Regions from separate parts of the Halalkalibacter oceani genome, predicted to be linked through region 1. Evidence: riboswitches for the same ligand, from Rfam matches in the RefSeq annotation. Region 1 holds a riboswitch; each other region holds the start of a gene.

Region 1 (5,393 bases):
TTGCCATCTTTTCAGCCTTGCTGCTCCGCCATTAAGGAAATCGCGTTGATCGCGGCCACGGTTACCGGACTGCCGCCTTTTCTGCCAACGTTCGTAATAAACGGCAGATCAAGCTTCGCCAGCTCCTCCTTCGATTCGGCCGCCGAGACAAAGCCGACCGGCATTCCGACGATCAGCGCCGGCTTTGCTTCCCCGTTTTTCACAAGGCGAATCAATTCAAGCAGCGCGGTCGGCGCGTTTCCAATTGCGAAAATGCCGCCCTCCGCCAGCTTGACCGCCTTGCGCGTCGCCACGATTGCTCTCGTCGTGTTGAGCCGCTTCGCTTCCTCGATCACATCGGGATCGGAAATATGAACGTGAACGCTTCCGCCAAACTTTTCGATCCGCGGCTTGCTGATGCCGCTTTGAATCATTTGCACATCGGCGATTACCTTGCAGCCAGAACGGATCGCCGCCACGCCGGCGCGTACTGCGTCAGGATGAAAGAGCACGCTTCGCCCAAGCTCGAAATCGGCCGAGGCGTGGATCACCCGCTGGACGACGGGGTATTGCTCGTCGGTAAAGGAATGCTCGCCAAGCTCCTCGGTAATCATCTGAAAGCTCTTTCCTTCAATCTCCTGCGGTTGTACGGTCAACGGTTTAAATTCTGTTTTGAAATCCATTTATTTTCCCTCCATCAGCTTAGTGACTGTTGCTACAACATCTTCCTTCGTATGAACGAGATCGTGGACATCCTGCTTCGGTCGCTCGATAACGATCACCTCCAAGCCAAGCTCCCTGGCGGCTTCCAGCTTCTCATCGACCGAGCCGACCTTGCCGCTTTCCTTCGTGATGACGAGGGTGACGCCGAACTGGCGATAAAGCGCCTTGTTAAGCTCCTTTGAAAAAGGACCCTGCATCGCGACGATGTTTTTTTGCTCAATGCCCAGTTGTTCACAGCGCTCCATATTGTCCTTGCGCGGCAGCATCCGCGCGATCATCCGCAGGTCAGGCAGCCCGAGCAGCTTGTCCGCAAAGACAGCGAGCGTCTTGCTGCCGGTCGTCAGCATAACGACCCCTTTATGCTGACTCGCAAGCTCAGCTGCCTCGGCGTAGTCCGCAACGAAGCTGATCCGCTCATCCTCGGCAATCTTGCTCGCCTGCCGCTCAAACCGGACATAAGGAATGCCTGCCTGTTCCGCGGCCGCGTGCGCATTTTTTGAAGCCTCCTCGGCAAAAGGATGGGTCGCATCGACAAGGAGAGAAATGTGCTTTTCCTGCAAAAGCGCCGTCATTTCCGCGATCGTCAGGCGGCCGACGCGCACCGGAATTCCGGCCTCGCTGATGCTTGCCGCCCCGCTCTCCGTCACGACGCTCGCCAATAACGGATAGCCCGCATCCTTTAAGGCGATGGCCACTTCGCGCGCATCACTCGTTCCGGCCATAATAAAGATCATCCGCTTTCACCTCTCTTTTGCAGATTTGTTTTGCAAGACCCGCATCCACCTATGAAAGCAAATACGTTTTAATGATGATGGTGGTGATGATGATCGTGGTTGTGGTCAAGCTCAAGATGCTCCTTCGCGAATAAACGGTACTGACAGTTATCGCAGTTTAACGCGGCCAATCCTTGTAATGCTTCCTCGGCTCTTTCCTTGAAAATCGTCGCCAGCAGCGGATGGAAGCCAAAAAACTTCGTCATCAGAAACGATGCGTCCGGATAGCTTCGCTTGAAGCCGTCAAGCTTCTCCTCCATCCGGTCCATCAGCACGCCGCTGAAAAAGAAGTAAGGAAGCAGGCAAACCGAGCTTGCGCCGAGCTTTAAAGAGCGTTCGACAGCTTGTTCCACCGTCGGTGAAGTGACGCCGATAAACGACAGCTGGACATCGGTCATATTCAGCCGTTCACTAAGCAGGCGCGAAATTTTGTACAGCTCACTGTTCGCATCACCGTCACTGCTTCCGCGTCCGACGATTACGAGGCTGCTCCCTTCCTTCGCCTGCCAGCCGGCTTCTTTCAACCTGTCGGCTAAAATATCAATCACGCCCGGATGCGACCCGATCGGCCGGCCATATGTAAAAGAGACGAGCGGAAACTTCTGCCGCGCCTTGTCCATGTCCGCCGGAATGTGGATTTTCGCATGCCCGGCCGAGAAGAACATCATCGGCACGAGCGCGACCTTCGTCGCCCCCTGCTTCACGCACGCTTCAATTCCAGCGGCAATCGACGGCTCGGCAAATTCCAGAAAACAGGTTTCGACAATATCAGCCTTGACCTGGTGCTTCATCCCATTGACGAACTCCAGCAGCTGCTCGTTTCCCTCCGGCTTTCGGCTCCCATGGCCGATAAATAATACAGCTTCCATCTTTTCTCCTCCTTTTGTTAATCGCCGCACACATTGTCAACGGCGATCGGCTCCGGCACGTCACGGTACTGATAACCGGCAACGACCTGGACCCGTTTAAAAAACTTGTGAAACCGTTCATTCGGCATGCCGCGCTGCTGGAAATCGCGGACAACCTTGACGACTGTTGCGACGAGCTGCTCCTTGCTCATTCCTTCGGCGACGAGCTGGCCGACATGGGCGTTTCTCCCTGTCGTTTTCGCCCCTAAAAACAAATCAAATGCTTTTTTGCGGTAGATGATGCCGATATCGTTCGTCGGCGCGCCGTAGCACGCCATTCCGCAGCCGTTGAAGCCGATCGTCAGCCGCTTCGGCACGGGCTCGCCGCCAATTGAGCGAAAGATCTCATCAAGCTGCGGCAATGATTCGCCCTTGTCACCGTCACAAAAGTCACACGCCTTGATCGTGACAACATCGCCGACTGGATGCAGCAGCAGCCCCTCCCGCTCAAGCTCGGCCGTCACCTGTGCCGCGTCCCCCGTTTTCATCGTCACCTTCATTTGATGATCGGGCGTATATTCAATCTCGCCTTTATCGCCAACTACCTCGCCAATCAGCTGCATTTGCGCCGCACTGAATTTTTTGTTGGCAAGACCTGGCGAGAGCGCAAATTCAAACACCGTCTCCTGCCTGAACAGACTTTCCGGCGCCGGCTCAACGTCGCCTTTCCCGCTGCTTTCCTCGCCGTGCAGGAGCGAAAGCGCTTCTTCTGCCAGCTCGCGCAGCGATCCCCGCGCCGGTTCGGGTCCTGCTTCCTCGGCAAGCTCTTGAAGCGAAGATGAAGCCGGTTCAACTTCCTCTTCACCTTGATGAAGCGCCCACGGCTCGTGCTCCGGCTTTAAGCGCTGATGCGGCCGCAGAGCCTGCTTCGCTTCTCCAAGCGTATATTTTTTCTGATAGCCGCGCGGCGTGATCATCTTGCCGTCGTACATAAACGTCGATCCATTGCCGATGATGACCGTCGTCAGCATCCCGATCTCATGCTCAAGCATCTCGCCGAGCGTTGTCATCACGATATGCTGACGCTCGCGATAGGCGCTTTTGACAAGTCCAACAGGCGTCTCGGCAGAACGGTATTGCAGCAAAATCCGCTGCGCCTCTTCAATCTGTCTCGTCCGCCGCCCGCTTTTCGGATTGTAGAGCGCAATCACAAAATCAGCCTTGCCGGCGGCGTCAAGTCTGGCTTTAATCAGCTCCCATGGCGTCAGATGGTCACTGAGGCTGATCGTGCAGGCATCATGCATGATCGGCGCGCCGAGCAGCGAGGCGCAGGAGTTAATCGCCGAAATCCCGGGAATAATTTCAACCTCGACCCCATCCTGCTCCGTCCAGCCTTTTTCAATTAACACCTCATAGACGAGACCGGCCATGCCGTAGACGCCGGCATCCCCGCTTGAAATAACCGCAACCGTCTTTCCCTCTTCCGCCTGACGCACGGCTTCCTGTGCCCGGCTCACTTCCTCCGTCATTCCGGTCCGGATAATCGCTTGATCCGTCAGCAACGGTTTAACCAAATCCACGTACGTGTTGTAGCCGATAATTGAATCACTTTCAGCGATCGCTTCCCTCGCCCGGCCTGTCATATGCTGCTCGTGGCCCGGCCCGAAGCCGATCAATAAAAGCTTTCCTTTCGCTCCCATCGGATGTCCTCCTTTTTGACCTTCGGGGAAAGCGGGGCAATAAAAAAAGCCTCCACCCGCAAAAGGGTTAGAGGCTAGTCCTTTTTTATCATCATCTGAAAAGGAATCCAGCAGAGACAGCACTGTCGTCTCCTGCTCTAACACCTCCCCATCTCCCGTAGGTCAATCAGTGTCGTTGGAAAAGGCAGGTCTCCTGGCTCAAGGTCTTACGCTGCTGCTCCTTCCCGTCCGATGGACAGTGGCTCGTGCATACAGCACTCCTTTTACAGTGGCGGGACCGCGTCGGCTTTTCACCGAACTTCCCTTTTAGAAAGTCAACGATGACTTTCACCTTTTCCCAAACATATGCAATTTCATGTTTCTTTTACAGTACGTAACAATCTGATAGAAGTCAACTATTTTTTCCTGCATTCCTTGTTTCACAGCTTACGAGAGATTCACTGTGATAAACCGGATAATCGGCGATTTCAACTAGTGGAGAAGGACATTTTCTCATTGACAACACAGCTTTTAAAAAGATAATGAGAGTAGGATTCTTTTTCCAATTCCAAAAATACTAGAAGCCATTCCTCATAAAGGAGTCATAGAGATGAACAGGAAAAAAACAATCATAATTTCAGCAATTGTTGCTCTACTCGCAGCGACGGTTTACGTGGTCGCCGATGCGACAGTCGTTAAAACGGCTCCGCTACAATTCGGCATGATGGAAACATTTGAGAATTACGAAGAACGACTGGAAGGCAGCGATTTAGCGGTCGTCGCCGTCCTGAATGGTGAGCCGGAAAACGTCGTTTACTATGAAGATGGATTACCTACCCCCAGCAGCCACCATTTGAGCGATATTTTCATACAAAAAGTGATCAAGGGTGACGAAAGTTTGGAAGGTTCTACGATCACGATACGTGAACCATATTATATTGTCGATAACGGATGGGCGCCAGGCGTTACTGAAATCTATTACGGCGACTATACCGGCATGAAAAAGGGCGCTGAGTATTTGCTGTTCCTCGGATGGACGGAAAGCTGGGGGCAATACGGTATCGCCTCCGCCCACGAGGGGAAATTTGATTTAAGCCAACACGATGAAGAAGAAAAGCGGGCGGTTGAACAAAATCCTGATTTGCAAGAACTGAGAAGCGACATTTTAGCCAATGTGGAGCTTGAGCTTGACTGATCGGGTGGTGAGGACGGTGTAACTGCTAGACTAGATTTGACAGTTTCTGCTTGATCATGAACCCAATCCGTTAAGCTATTCTTCGTACAATCAAGATGGTTTGGGGGCTAAAGAGAAAGTGAGAAACCATGATCAAATGAAGCTGCTGAAAAAGGACGATTTTCACTTTTTCAGCAGCTTTTTCGTAATGAGCGGA
Region 2 (5,393 bases), on a different contig from region 1:
ACCGCCAGCACAAGCGCTAACAGATGGAACGTCATCGTCTGTCACCGAGGCGGCGCTTGTAGCGCTGGAGTGTCTGCCGCATCCCTTCATAAACGAGCCGGGCGAGCTCTTTTCCTAACGGGGTGATCGTGCCGGCGTACGGAAACATTTCTCCGGCCTGCGAGGAAGCAATCATTACGCTGTCGGTTGAGGTGCCAGTCGCGATCGTGCCGCTGCTCCCGTCACGGATCTCCTCATCATGCAGCGCCTTCGCTTTCGCCTCGGTTGCGGTCATCAGCGCCTGAACATAGGCGGCCTCCGGAAGTTCGCCATCGATAAATACCCATATATTGATCGTTCCGACCGTTTTTGCGTAATCAGGAAGACGATGGGCGCGTGAAGCATCGACCGCATTGGACGTGCCGGCACTGATCATCACAAGCAGCGCAGGACTTTGCTTCTCCGAGCGGAGAATCGAGGCATCCTCTAAGCGCGCCGCGGTCATCATCGCCAGTGTATCCTCGTCATCTAAGCCATGCTCCGTCAAAAATGCGCGGTACTCCTCCTCCGGATCAACAGCGTGATAATCTTTGTCAACATGGCGGTTCACAAATGTATGATGCCAGCGGAAGCCGGCGCCAAGTACAGCGGACGACAATGTTTTCCATTTCGTCACGCTCGTCATTTTGATCCACTTGTCTGTATGTTCAATCGTAAGAGCGTCAAGCGCGGAAGCTGGCGCCTGCTCCCCATTGTCGGGAATAAGCGTAATTAACGGCCGCGGGACAGAGGGATGTTCCTTGCGCATGAGCGTTGTTTGATAGACGTTCGCCAGCTGGTCTTCTTTCAACACTTTATGCGGTGAATCGAGCGCGACCATTTCCCCCTCTTCCAAAAGCAATATCCGATCGCAGTAAAGGCTGGCCATATTCAAATCATGGAGCACTGTGACGACGGTTAATTGACGTGTTTCCGTCCACTCATGCAAGGCGTCGAGCAGCTGCATTTGATGGGAAAGGTCAAGATGGTTGGTCGGCTCATCAAGCAGAAGTATATCCGGTTCCTGCGCGAGAGCCCGTGCCAACAGCACCCGCTGCCGTTCGCCGCCGCTCAACTGCTGAAGCGGCGTGTCGCGGAACCTCCACGTATCCGTTTGCTTCATTGCAGCCCTGATCACCTCTTCATCCTGCTTCGTCGTCCGTTGCAACCAGCCTTTTTGATACGGATAGCGCCCTAAAGCGACGACCTCGGAAACAGAATACGAAAAAGCGGTTTCCGCCTGCTGCGGCAAAACGGCCATCTTTTTTGCCAGTTCCTTTGAGCTGTAAGCCGCCAGTGGTTTGCCATCGATCTCAATCCGTCCGTCAGCTGCAGGCAAACCGCCATTGATCGCTTTCAGCAGGCTCGTTTTTCCACTTCCGTTCGGCCCGATAATGCCGAATACTTCACCTTTGTTCACCGTAAACGTAAGCGAGCGGACGACATCCTTCGTCCCATATTGTACAGTGAGATCCTCACAAGTAATCATCGTCGTCTTCCTTTCTATTCACGCTTGTAATCTGCGCTGTCTCAGCAAAATAGCAGCAAATACCGGGGCGCCGACAATCGCGGTAATGACACCGATCGGCAGCTCCGTTGGCGCGATAATCGTCCGCGCGACCAGATCGGTCAGCGCGAGAAAGCCAGCGCCGACAAACATTGACAGCGGCAATAAGTGGCGATGATCAGGTCCCCAAAGCAAGCGTGTCAAATGGGGGATCACTAACCCGACAAAGCCGATCGTGCCGGAAACAGCGACTGCTCCACCCGTCAGCGTCGTCGCCCCAAGGAGTATGATCACTCTTCTGACGGCAATATTCACACCGAGCTGCCGCGCCGTTTCCTCTCCGAAGGCGAGCGCATTCAATTCCTTGCGGCAGAAAAACAGCAACAAAAAGCCGGTTAGAAAAAATGGCAGCATCAGCCAAATATAGCTCCAGCCTCTCATCGCCACGCTTCCCATCAGCCAGCTGATAATATGACGCAGCTCCTCGCCGGTCAAAGCGATCATCAAGGAAATAAACGCACCTAAAAACGAACTGAAAATAATCCCGGCCAAAATAATCGTTTCCGTCGCCATCGAACGCTGAACAAGCCTCGCGAACAGCATGACGAGAAACAGCGTCGCAAAGCCGGCCAGCACGCTAACCAACGGCAACGTAAAACGGCCGATTAACGGAAGCGAAAATGAAAAAAACAGCACAGCGACCGCACCGACCGCTGATCCTGACGATACGCCGAGCGTATAAGGGTCAGCGAGCGGATTCTTCAAAAAGCCTTGAAAGGCCGAGCCGGCGAGGGCGAGACTGGCGCCAACGAGCATGGCCAGCAAAGCGCGCGGAAAACGGATTTCCATCACGATATTGATAAACATCGGATCAATTGTCTGCTCCACCTGTAGAGAAAACACTTCCTGTAAAATGATTTGCACAACAGTGAGAAAGGGAAGCCGGACGCTTCCCCAACTGATGCTGACGATAAGTGCTCCGATACAAAAGAGCACGACAGAAGCATAAGCTATAACAAGATTATTCGCCAAATACCTCTGGATAAACTGCTTTCGCAAGACCCTCGACTCCTTCTGCCAGACGCGGACCTGAACGTGTCACCTCATCTGAAACTAAATCATAGATGCGATCATTGACAACCGCAGGAACATCCTGCCAGGCCGGGCGCTCTTTAATCTGCTCGGCGGCATTGTCGACATAATAGCCGTACGTCGTGACGATGACATCAGGCTGGAAAGCGACCGCTTCTTCTTCCGTATACGGAATCCAGCCCTCTTGCTCACCGGCGGCATTGATCGCATTGACGACCGTTAACATCTCATCAAGAAAGGTTCCTTTGCCAGTCGTGTACAACTCAGGCGCGGGCGACACTTCGACCCAGACTTTGCGCCGCTCTTCTTCGGCGATTGTACTCGCTTTTTCTTCCACTTCGGCAAACTTGGCCTGCATATCAGCGATTACTGTTTCGGCTTCTTCTCCGGCGTCAACTGCCTCGCCAATCATCCGGATCGTTTCATAGACCATGTCAATCGAAGCTGCATCATAAACAACGACAACGGGAATACCCGCGTTGCGAAGCTGATTCAGTCCTTCTTCGGAGCTGTGGGCATTTGAAGCGTGGGAAAGCACAAGATCAGGCCCAAGCGCGATCACCTTTTCCACGTCAAAATTCATATCACCGACGCTCTCAACCTCCAACACTTCCTCTGGATAATTGTCCCACTCTGTTCGTCCGACGACCGTTTCCCCTTTTCCTAAGGCAAAAATCGTTTCCGTAATGCTCGGCACAAGGGAAACGATGCGCTCTGGCTGTTCTTCGAGCACCACTTCATTTTCTAACGCATCTATAATGGTTTTAGGATAGCCGGATTCGCTTTCCTGCTCCCCCTCGGCAGTCTGTTCCGTTTCTGTTTCCACCGGTTCGACCGGCTGTTCCTCGGGCTGTCCGCCACAACCCGCCAGGACAACAGTCCACAGCAGCATTACGATCGTGACAGCGATCCATTTCGTTCTGTTCACACTCTTCCACTCCTTTTTTCTCTTCCCTTATCATAGAAAAACACTCCTCTATAAAGAGGAGTGCCGGGACAGTCAATAACGCGACCAGGCTTTTCATTTGAATGATAAGCCAGATCATTATTGCTTCCCCTTTTCCTCGAAGGTTTCACACATTCGTAAAGGCAGGTCTCCTGACTTATGCATGACAATTTCTTCCCCTTCCCATCTACAGCTTCAGACAGTGGGCTTCTAAAGAAATCTAGCATTTACAGTGGCGGGACCGTGTTGGACTTTCACCAACTTCCCTATTATCATCCAGGCTGGCCTGGACGACCTTTACGATTGCTATTCAATTTCAAATAAGTAATTCCATTATACATGAAAATGGACAGGCTCGCAGTTTTTTTCGATTCTCTTTTTAAACCACAAATTAAAGATTGACAATTCGTACAGTTCTGCGGTAAAGTGAGTACCAATTTCATATGTTGGAAGCTGGTACTTTGATTTTATCGAAGTTTAAAAGGGAATCCGGTGTTGAATCCGGAGCGGTCCCGCCACTGTAATAGAGGAGTTATCGTGATCACGTCACTGGCCAACGGCCGGGAAGACCACGATGATGATGATACTAGAGCCAGGAGACCTGCCAGCTTTAACAGCACTGTTTTTACCTACGGGAGATAGGGAGGTGTTCACGATATAACGACTGAATTGTGGATATTATTACCTTTTACCTGGTAATAATATCCTTTTTTGTTTGTATGAACGATGAATGTAGGAGGTTTGATTGATGAAAACAAGTAATTTAGGATACCCGCGGATCGGAAAAAGCCGCGAATGGAAGCGTACGCTCGAAGCCTTCTGGGCGAACACAATTACAGAAAAAGAATTTCATGCGCAAATGAAATCCCGACGTCTCGAGCATTTACAGGCGCAAAGCGAGAAAGGAATTGACCTCGTGCCGACAGGCGACTTTTCTTATTATGATCACGTGCTCGATACAGCAGCGATGTTTGGCCTTGTCCCAGAAAGATTCGCCTATGACGGCGGACCCGTGCCGCTGTCGACTTACTTTGCGATGGCGAGAGGCGAAAAAGGAGCACAAGCTTGCGAAATGACGAAATGGTTTGATACGAACTACCATTACATCGTACCGGAATTGGAACAGTGCGCCCCAAAGCTCGTTGATAACAAGCCGCTGCGTGACTTTTTAGAGGCGAAGCGCGAGCTCGGCCTTCATACGAAGCCGGTCATTCTCGGCCCATTCACGTTTGTCACATTGGCTAAGGGCTATCAGCCGGAACAGTTCGCCTCTCTCCTGCAGCGCTTTATCCCTGTTTATCAGCAAATGCTGCAGGAGCTGGCCGCAGCCGGGGCGACAATCGTTCAAATCGATGAGCCGGCTCTCGTCCTCGATATTACAAAAGAAGAGATGGCGCTCTTTACTGCGACCTATAAAGAAATCGCGCAACATGTGCCTGAGCTTGCTCTCATTTTGCAATCGTATTTTGAAGCTGTCACTCATTATCAAGAGCTGATTGCGTTGCCGGTCGCCGGATTCGGCCTTGATTTCGTCGACGGCCGCGAAGCCAATTTGGCCGCGATTCAGGCGTACGGCTTTCCGGCGGACAAAATTCTTGCCGCCGGTGTAATTGACGGCCGCAACATTTGGCGCAGCGACCTCGAAAAAAGCGTGGACCTGCTCAAACAGCTGAGCGACATCATCCCATTCGAACGCCAGATGATCCAGCCTTCGTCAAGCTTGCTGCACGTCCCGGTCAGCGTCCGCCAAGAAACAGAGCTCGACCCAACGATTAAGGCCTCTCTCGCCTTTTGCGATGAAAAGCTTGACGAGCTGACCTTGTTAAAGGA
Region 3 (5,393 bases), on a different contig from region 1:
AGACTTTACCGCCAATCACTTGTCTGCTTTAACGATAGAGGATGCCCAAGGAACTGCAACTGCGATGTGGGATGCAGCGTTTGACCAAGGGAACCATTCGTATACGGTGACCTTTGATCAGGCAGTCGAAGAGGTGGTCTTTGATGCGCCTCCTGTTCATTCTGCCGCAGAGGTTTGGATCAATGGGGAGAAGATGGAAGGGTCGGTTACGAAAAAAGTCGGTGCGGGAGACAATCTCTTTGCGCTGGACGTTTATTCGAATCAGACAGAATTTGTGGGTAGATATGAAGTAACCATCAAGGTACCCTCGAAAATAACTGAACTGGTCATACCAGATGGGAAGTATGGGATTGGGGATACATTGAAGTTTACTGCAGTCTATGACACGCCTGTTACGGTGGACGGCACCCCGACTTTGCCGGTTTTGATCGACGGAAATACTTATTTGGCAAGCTATACAACACAGCCGGAAACGAATCAGCTTCAATTTGAGTATGTGATCGAAGAGGGGATAAGTGATTCGAGTGGCATTGAGGTTGGAGCGATCATACTCCCGGAGCTTGCTCGCATCCTTGCTAACGGGATGGATGCTTCGCTGCAACTGCCTGTGAGCGATACAAGCGGAATAATGATCGATGGCATTTCGCCGACCATTGATATCGGGATGAAGAGGGCCTACGGCCAAACTTATGTGGCTGACACTTGGTCAAACCAGGAAGTGACAGTCACGGCGATTGTGTATGATGATTCAGGGATTTTTTCCTTCGTATACTCATTGGATGGTGGCGTCACCTGGAGTCCGTATGACTCACCGATCAAACTGAAGGAGGACGGTTCCTATTCGCTTGTGTTGAAAGCCATGGATATCGCAGGCAACGAAACAACTGTGCAACGTATCGTTAAGGTCAGCTCAAGTGGATTAAAGCTCACCCCAACACTTGAGCTGGTACACGAGCGGCGACTGGACAAACTTGAGTGTGACGGCAAGCATCGATGCGAAGACAGGTGTAAGTGGCATTGACCATATCACCTATACATTGAATGGTGGAGCCCCTCAAGCCTATCAAAATGGAGATCCGATTACTATAAGTGCTGAAGGGGAGCATATGCTAGTGTTTGCGGTCACCGACAAAGCGGGCAATACACTTGACTCATCCATTGCGATTCACATTGACAAATCTGAACCGACAGTTACTTTTGGTACAAATGGAACGGAGAGAGGGTCAGCATCGGCACGGACAGCAGTGAATGTGTCGGATGATGCTAGTGGTCAAGACCCAACATCTATAAGGTATTTATGGTCACCCAATACAACAGCCCCTACATCAGGCTGGACTTCATTTGTAGATGGAGAGATATTGACAAAAAGTGGTGTAGATGGTGATTGGTATTTGCACATTCAAGCGAGGATCGGGCAGGCAATACGGTTGAGACCCATTCCAATCGGTTCCAATTGTATACACCTTCTGGTACCGGGAACACAGGCCGTAATGATTCATCAGACAGCAGTGCTGACGACTTTTCTTCACCTTCTTTAACGATTGAACTAAGCTTCAACCCAGACGGTGGAATAAACCTCCATGTCGATCCATCTGCGTTTAAGAAGATAACGTTGGAAGACGGCGTCGCGGAGGAAAATTTCTTTCTTTCGAAAGAGATGATGAATGAATTGATAGCACATTTGGCAGAGGGAAAGAAACCTTATATCACCCTTGAAATCAATAACACAGAAGAGGCTGTACAGATGCAGTTTCCGGCGGGTTCATTGGGGGTAATGTTGGAATCTTACCTGGAAGCGGTGTTTAAGGTGATGCGGAATGTCTCCAACTTCCAGCTGCATGAGAATGCTCTTGTTCTGCAGGGATTGGGCGAGCAGCTTGGTGTAGAGATGGGGGATATGAGTGTGTAAAGTTGGCTATAAGCATTCATATTTTTAGTCTTTAGCTTTTCCCGACAGACGACTCCCTATGCAATCGCTTCAAAAGAATCTTAAAAATGAAGCGATAAGACTTCTAGGGGATAGCCTAATCCATAACTATCGGTTGCGCTAGTGTTCTTTGGAATCTCCATCTTCAAATTTCGCAAGAAAGTAAGGTGGAATAGTTCAAATATCAGGAAAAGTTTCTATCCATTGTTGCTGGCTCTTTTTAACTTAACTCTGCAAATAAATTTCCGTTGTACTCTCTTGCATATGACCGATCGCTTTCATGATATCTCTCGTTGGTACTCATTGCTGACCAATGTACTTACTGGATTGACTCTAGTGGGGTAGCCCGCCGGTTAAAGGTCACTCCACCAACCATAAGTCTATACAACATAAGAAGGGAAACTGGCTGTTGAACATTACAGATGAAAAGATCGGTATTTTATTCCGAACAAAGCAATTGTGAATTGGGAATCCAGTACTATCAAAAATAGATCAACAAGGCTTTCACAGGGTCTTGTTTTGTAAGTGTCTTATTTCAGTCTTTCCTAGAAGTTAGTTAGTAAAAATTCTATATTACGGATAACCAAACATTTACGTGATTTCATTGGTCGTCTTGCTGCTGATTCTCATCAGAGAAAGGCGCATCGAAAAAAAGGAGGAAATCGATTAGGATGATAGTGACTACTGAGCAGGTGGCCGGCTATGAAATAACAGAGGTAAAGGGCTATGTCAAAGGAAGCACGATCCAGACGAAGCATATTGGACGGGATATTACAGCGGCTTTAAAAGGAATTGTCGGCGGAGAAATAAAGGGATATTCTGACATGATGGCGGAAGCGAGAAAGCTGGCGATCCATCGGATGGTCGAAGAGGCTGAAGCGAAAGGAGCCAATGCGGTTGTCGGCATGAGACTGCAGTCGGCTACATTGATGAGTGCAGCTGCAGAAATTATCGCCTACGGGACAGCGGTTGTGATTGAAGCTGAGGGATGAGGAAGAGAGGGCGGGCAAAGGGAGCCCTAATCGTGTGCAAATAATCAGCCTTAAGACGGATAGGATTTGCAACCTCGGAGCGTTTTTCCATCTTCAAATTTATAGGATGATCTATAAAGAAAGATGCTGCTTTAGCTGCGTCAGAAGATGGAGGCGAGAGGATGGATGTTTATATTATACTTACCGATACCGGAACGGTTTTTACAAGGATGATCAGGTTGTTTACAAAAAAGCGCTTGAACCATGCGTCCCTGTCTTTTGACAAAGAACTGGAGATGACCTGCAGCTTTGGACGGAAACGAATGAATAATCCTTTCATCGGTGGATTTGTAAAGGAGAATATGAGAGACCGTTTTTTCGGAGAAGCGTATTGCGCGATTTATCGCTGCTCTGTAACGGAGGAAAGCTATCAAAAAATGCTGTCCTACGTCCGGGAAATCGAGACGCAGCAGACAAGCTATACGTATAACTTCCTCGGACTTTTTGGCGTTTTGTTTGCGAAGGAAATCAAGCGGCCGTATGCTTTTTTCTGCTCGGAATTTGTTGCGACGGTATTGCAGAGAGGCGGAATTTCTGTCGGTGGGAAGCTTCCCTGCTTTGTAAAACCTGATGACTTAGCAGCTTGCAAGCAGGCTGTTTTCCTTTATGAAGGCCGGGTTGAGGGATATTTTTCACAGCATTTGTCCTCGGTGGGATCAGGCAGTCTGAAAGATGTTCTGGAGCAAGTTGGCTGACCCTGCCCTCATCCTTTCCTATCATTCTTCAAAAACAAATCTTGCAACTCAGACAGAAATCCATTACTATATACAATATATCGTGATTGGTCGCGAGGATGACAACTATATATTGATGTGGATAAATGGCGCCATATACGGCTTAATAGGGAATCTGGTGAAAATCCAGAACTGTCCCCGCAACTGTAAGTGTGACGAAATGAGAAAACCACTGTGCAAGCAGGTAGATCGCTCTTGTATGGGAAGGCTCATTGTAGGACGAAGCACGAGTCAGGAGACCTGCCACTTTTTCCAAAGTCAGCTATCTTCGGGGACTGAGAAGTGAGACGGCACAGCTTTTAAAGCGGTGGAATGTTCAAGGATATTCCATGCCTAAAGCTGAACATTACACTCTCAATCTGCCGTTTTACGCCCTTTCTCAGCCCGAGAAAGGGCGTTTTTTGATGGAATTCGATGGCCTCGAAATTTTTGAAGGAGTGATGGAAGATGAGCAAAGCAGGAACAGTGGAACGATATGGGATAGACGAGCTAATCAGTCGATTTAGCGATTTACCGATCGCCGAGTGGCTGGAGAAAATGGATAAAGACATTTCCTGGGAAAAGCGGGCGCTTGAAGCGTTGAATCATCTCGATGTTGATGAGCCGGATTGGACATATGTCGCGGCGCAATGCTATCTGTACTCGATTTATGAGCAAGTCACAGGCTTGCGTGGCACAGCAGTGGAGCAATGGGCTTCGACATTCCCGGCCCAGGTCGGTCGATTAATCGCGGACGGCCTGTACGATGAGCGGCTGGCGAGCTATTCGTCACAGGAACTCGCTGAGCTGGCCGGCGTGCTGGACCTTTCTCAGGATCAGCGCTTTACATACATTGGAATTAAGACATTGGCTGACCGTTATTTGACGAGAAGCTATGATGGAACGCTTCAGGAGCTGCCGCAGGAGCGCTTCATGGTGATCGCAATGCTGCTGATGGTCAAGGAACCGCGCGAACGTCGCCTTGAGCTGGTGAAGGAAAGCTATTGGGCGCTCTCTCATTTATATATGACGACGGCAACGCCGACATTGGCGAACGCCGGAAAGAAGGGAGGGCAATTATCAAGCTGCTTTATTGATACGGTCGAGGATGATCTTCGAGCGATTTTCGACAGCTGCACCGATGCGGCGACCGTCAGCAAAAATGGCGGTGGACTTGGAATCTACCTTGGCAAAATCCGGGCAAAAGGGTCTTCGATCCGCGGCTTTAAAGGAGTCTCCTCCGGTGTGCTGCCATGGATGAAGCAATTGAACAACGTCGCGGTCAGCGTTGACCAGCTTGGCCAGCGCCAGGGGGCGATTGCCGTTTATTTGGATGTGTGGCACCGCGATATTTTTTCCTTTCTTGATGCGAAGCTGAACAACGGTGATGAACGACAGCGGACGCATGACTTGTTCACCGCTGTTTCCGTTCCTGATTTATTTATGGAGGCGGTAGAAAAGCGTGAGAATTGGGCGTTGTTTGACCCGCATGAAGTACGGCAGGTGATGGGCTTTTCGCTGGAGGACAGCTATGACGAGAAAAAGGGTGAGGGAAGCTTCCGCGACCGTTACCGCCGCTGTCTGGAGGAAGAGGCGCTTTCGCGCGTGGAAGTGCCGGCGATTGAGATCATGAAGCGGATCATGCTCTCGCAGCTTGAGACGGGCAGTCCGTTTATGTTTTACCGCGATACGGTGAACCGGATGAATCCGAACCGGCACCGT

Evidence for each region. A riboswitch is a leader RNA that binds a small molecule or an ion and turns the genes downstream of it on or off. The one in region 1 is predicted to bind cobalamin.
Region 2: linked by a shared signal. The riboswitch ahead of ABMB67_RS02945 (ABC transporter substrate-binding protein) and the one ahead of cobJ (precorrin-3B C(17)-methyltransferase) in region 1 are both predicted to bind cobalamin.
Region 3: linked by a shared signal. The riboswitch ahead of ABMB67_RS21210 (ribonucleoside-diphosphate reductase subunit alpha) and the one ahead of cobJ (precorrin-3B C(17)-methyltransferase) in region 1 are both predicted to bind cobalamin.

Annotation. Positions count from the first base shown of each region.
Region 1 is NZ_JBEPKD010000017.1:56,495-61,887, reverse strand. It holds gene ABMB67_RS16540 (cobalt-precorrin-5B (C(1))-methyltransferase) at 1-7, opposite strand, end outside; gene ABMB67_RS16535 (precorrin-8X methylmutase) at 12-662, opposite strand; gene cobK (precorrin-6A reductase) at 663-1,436, opposite strand; gene ABMB67_RS16525 (sirohydrochlorin chelatase) at 1,505-2,344, opposite strand; gene cobJ (precorrin-3B C(17)-methyltransferase) at 2,362-4,023, opposite strand; cobalamin riboswitch at 4,190-4,373, opposite strand; gene ABMB67_RS16515 (hypothetical protein) at 4,613-5,197, shown strand; gene ABMB67_RS16510 (hypothetical protein) at 5,316-5,393, shown strand, end outside.
Region 2 is NZ_JBEPKD010000001.1:587,108-592,500, forward strand. It holds gene cbiB (adenosylcobinamide-phosphate synthase CbiB) at 1-35, opposite strand, end outside; gene ABMB67_RS02935 (heme ABC transporter ATP-binding protein) at 32-1,507, opposite strand; gene ABMB67_RS02940 (FecCD family ABC transporter permease) at 1,526-2,584, opposite strand; gene ABMB67_RS02945 (ABC transporter substrate-binding protein) at 2,547-3,509, opposite strand; cobalamin riboswitch at 3,689-3,877, opposite strand; cobalamin riboswitch at 4,001-4,186, shown strand; gene metE (5-methyltetrahydropteroyltriglutamate--homocysteine S-methyltransferase) at 4,312-5,393, shown strand, end outside.
Region 3 is NZ_JBEPKD010000032.1:10,645-16,037, forward strand. It holds gene ABMB67_RS21190 (OmpL47-type beta-barrel domain-containing protein) at 1-1,021, shown strand, start outside; partial or broken gene ABMB67_RS23485 (hypothetical protein) at 978-1,085, shown strand; gene ABMB67_RS21195 (hypothetical protein) at 1,385-1,909, shown strand; gene ABMB67_RS21200 (YbjQ family protein) at 2,599-2,919, shown strand; gene ABMB67_RS21205 (hypothetical protein) at 3,081-3,653, shown strand; cobalamin riboswitch at 3,764-3,954, shown strand; gene ABMB67_RS21210 (ribonucleoside-diphosphate reductase subunit alpha) at 4,140-5,393, shown strand, end outside.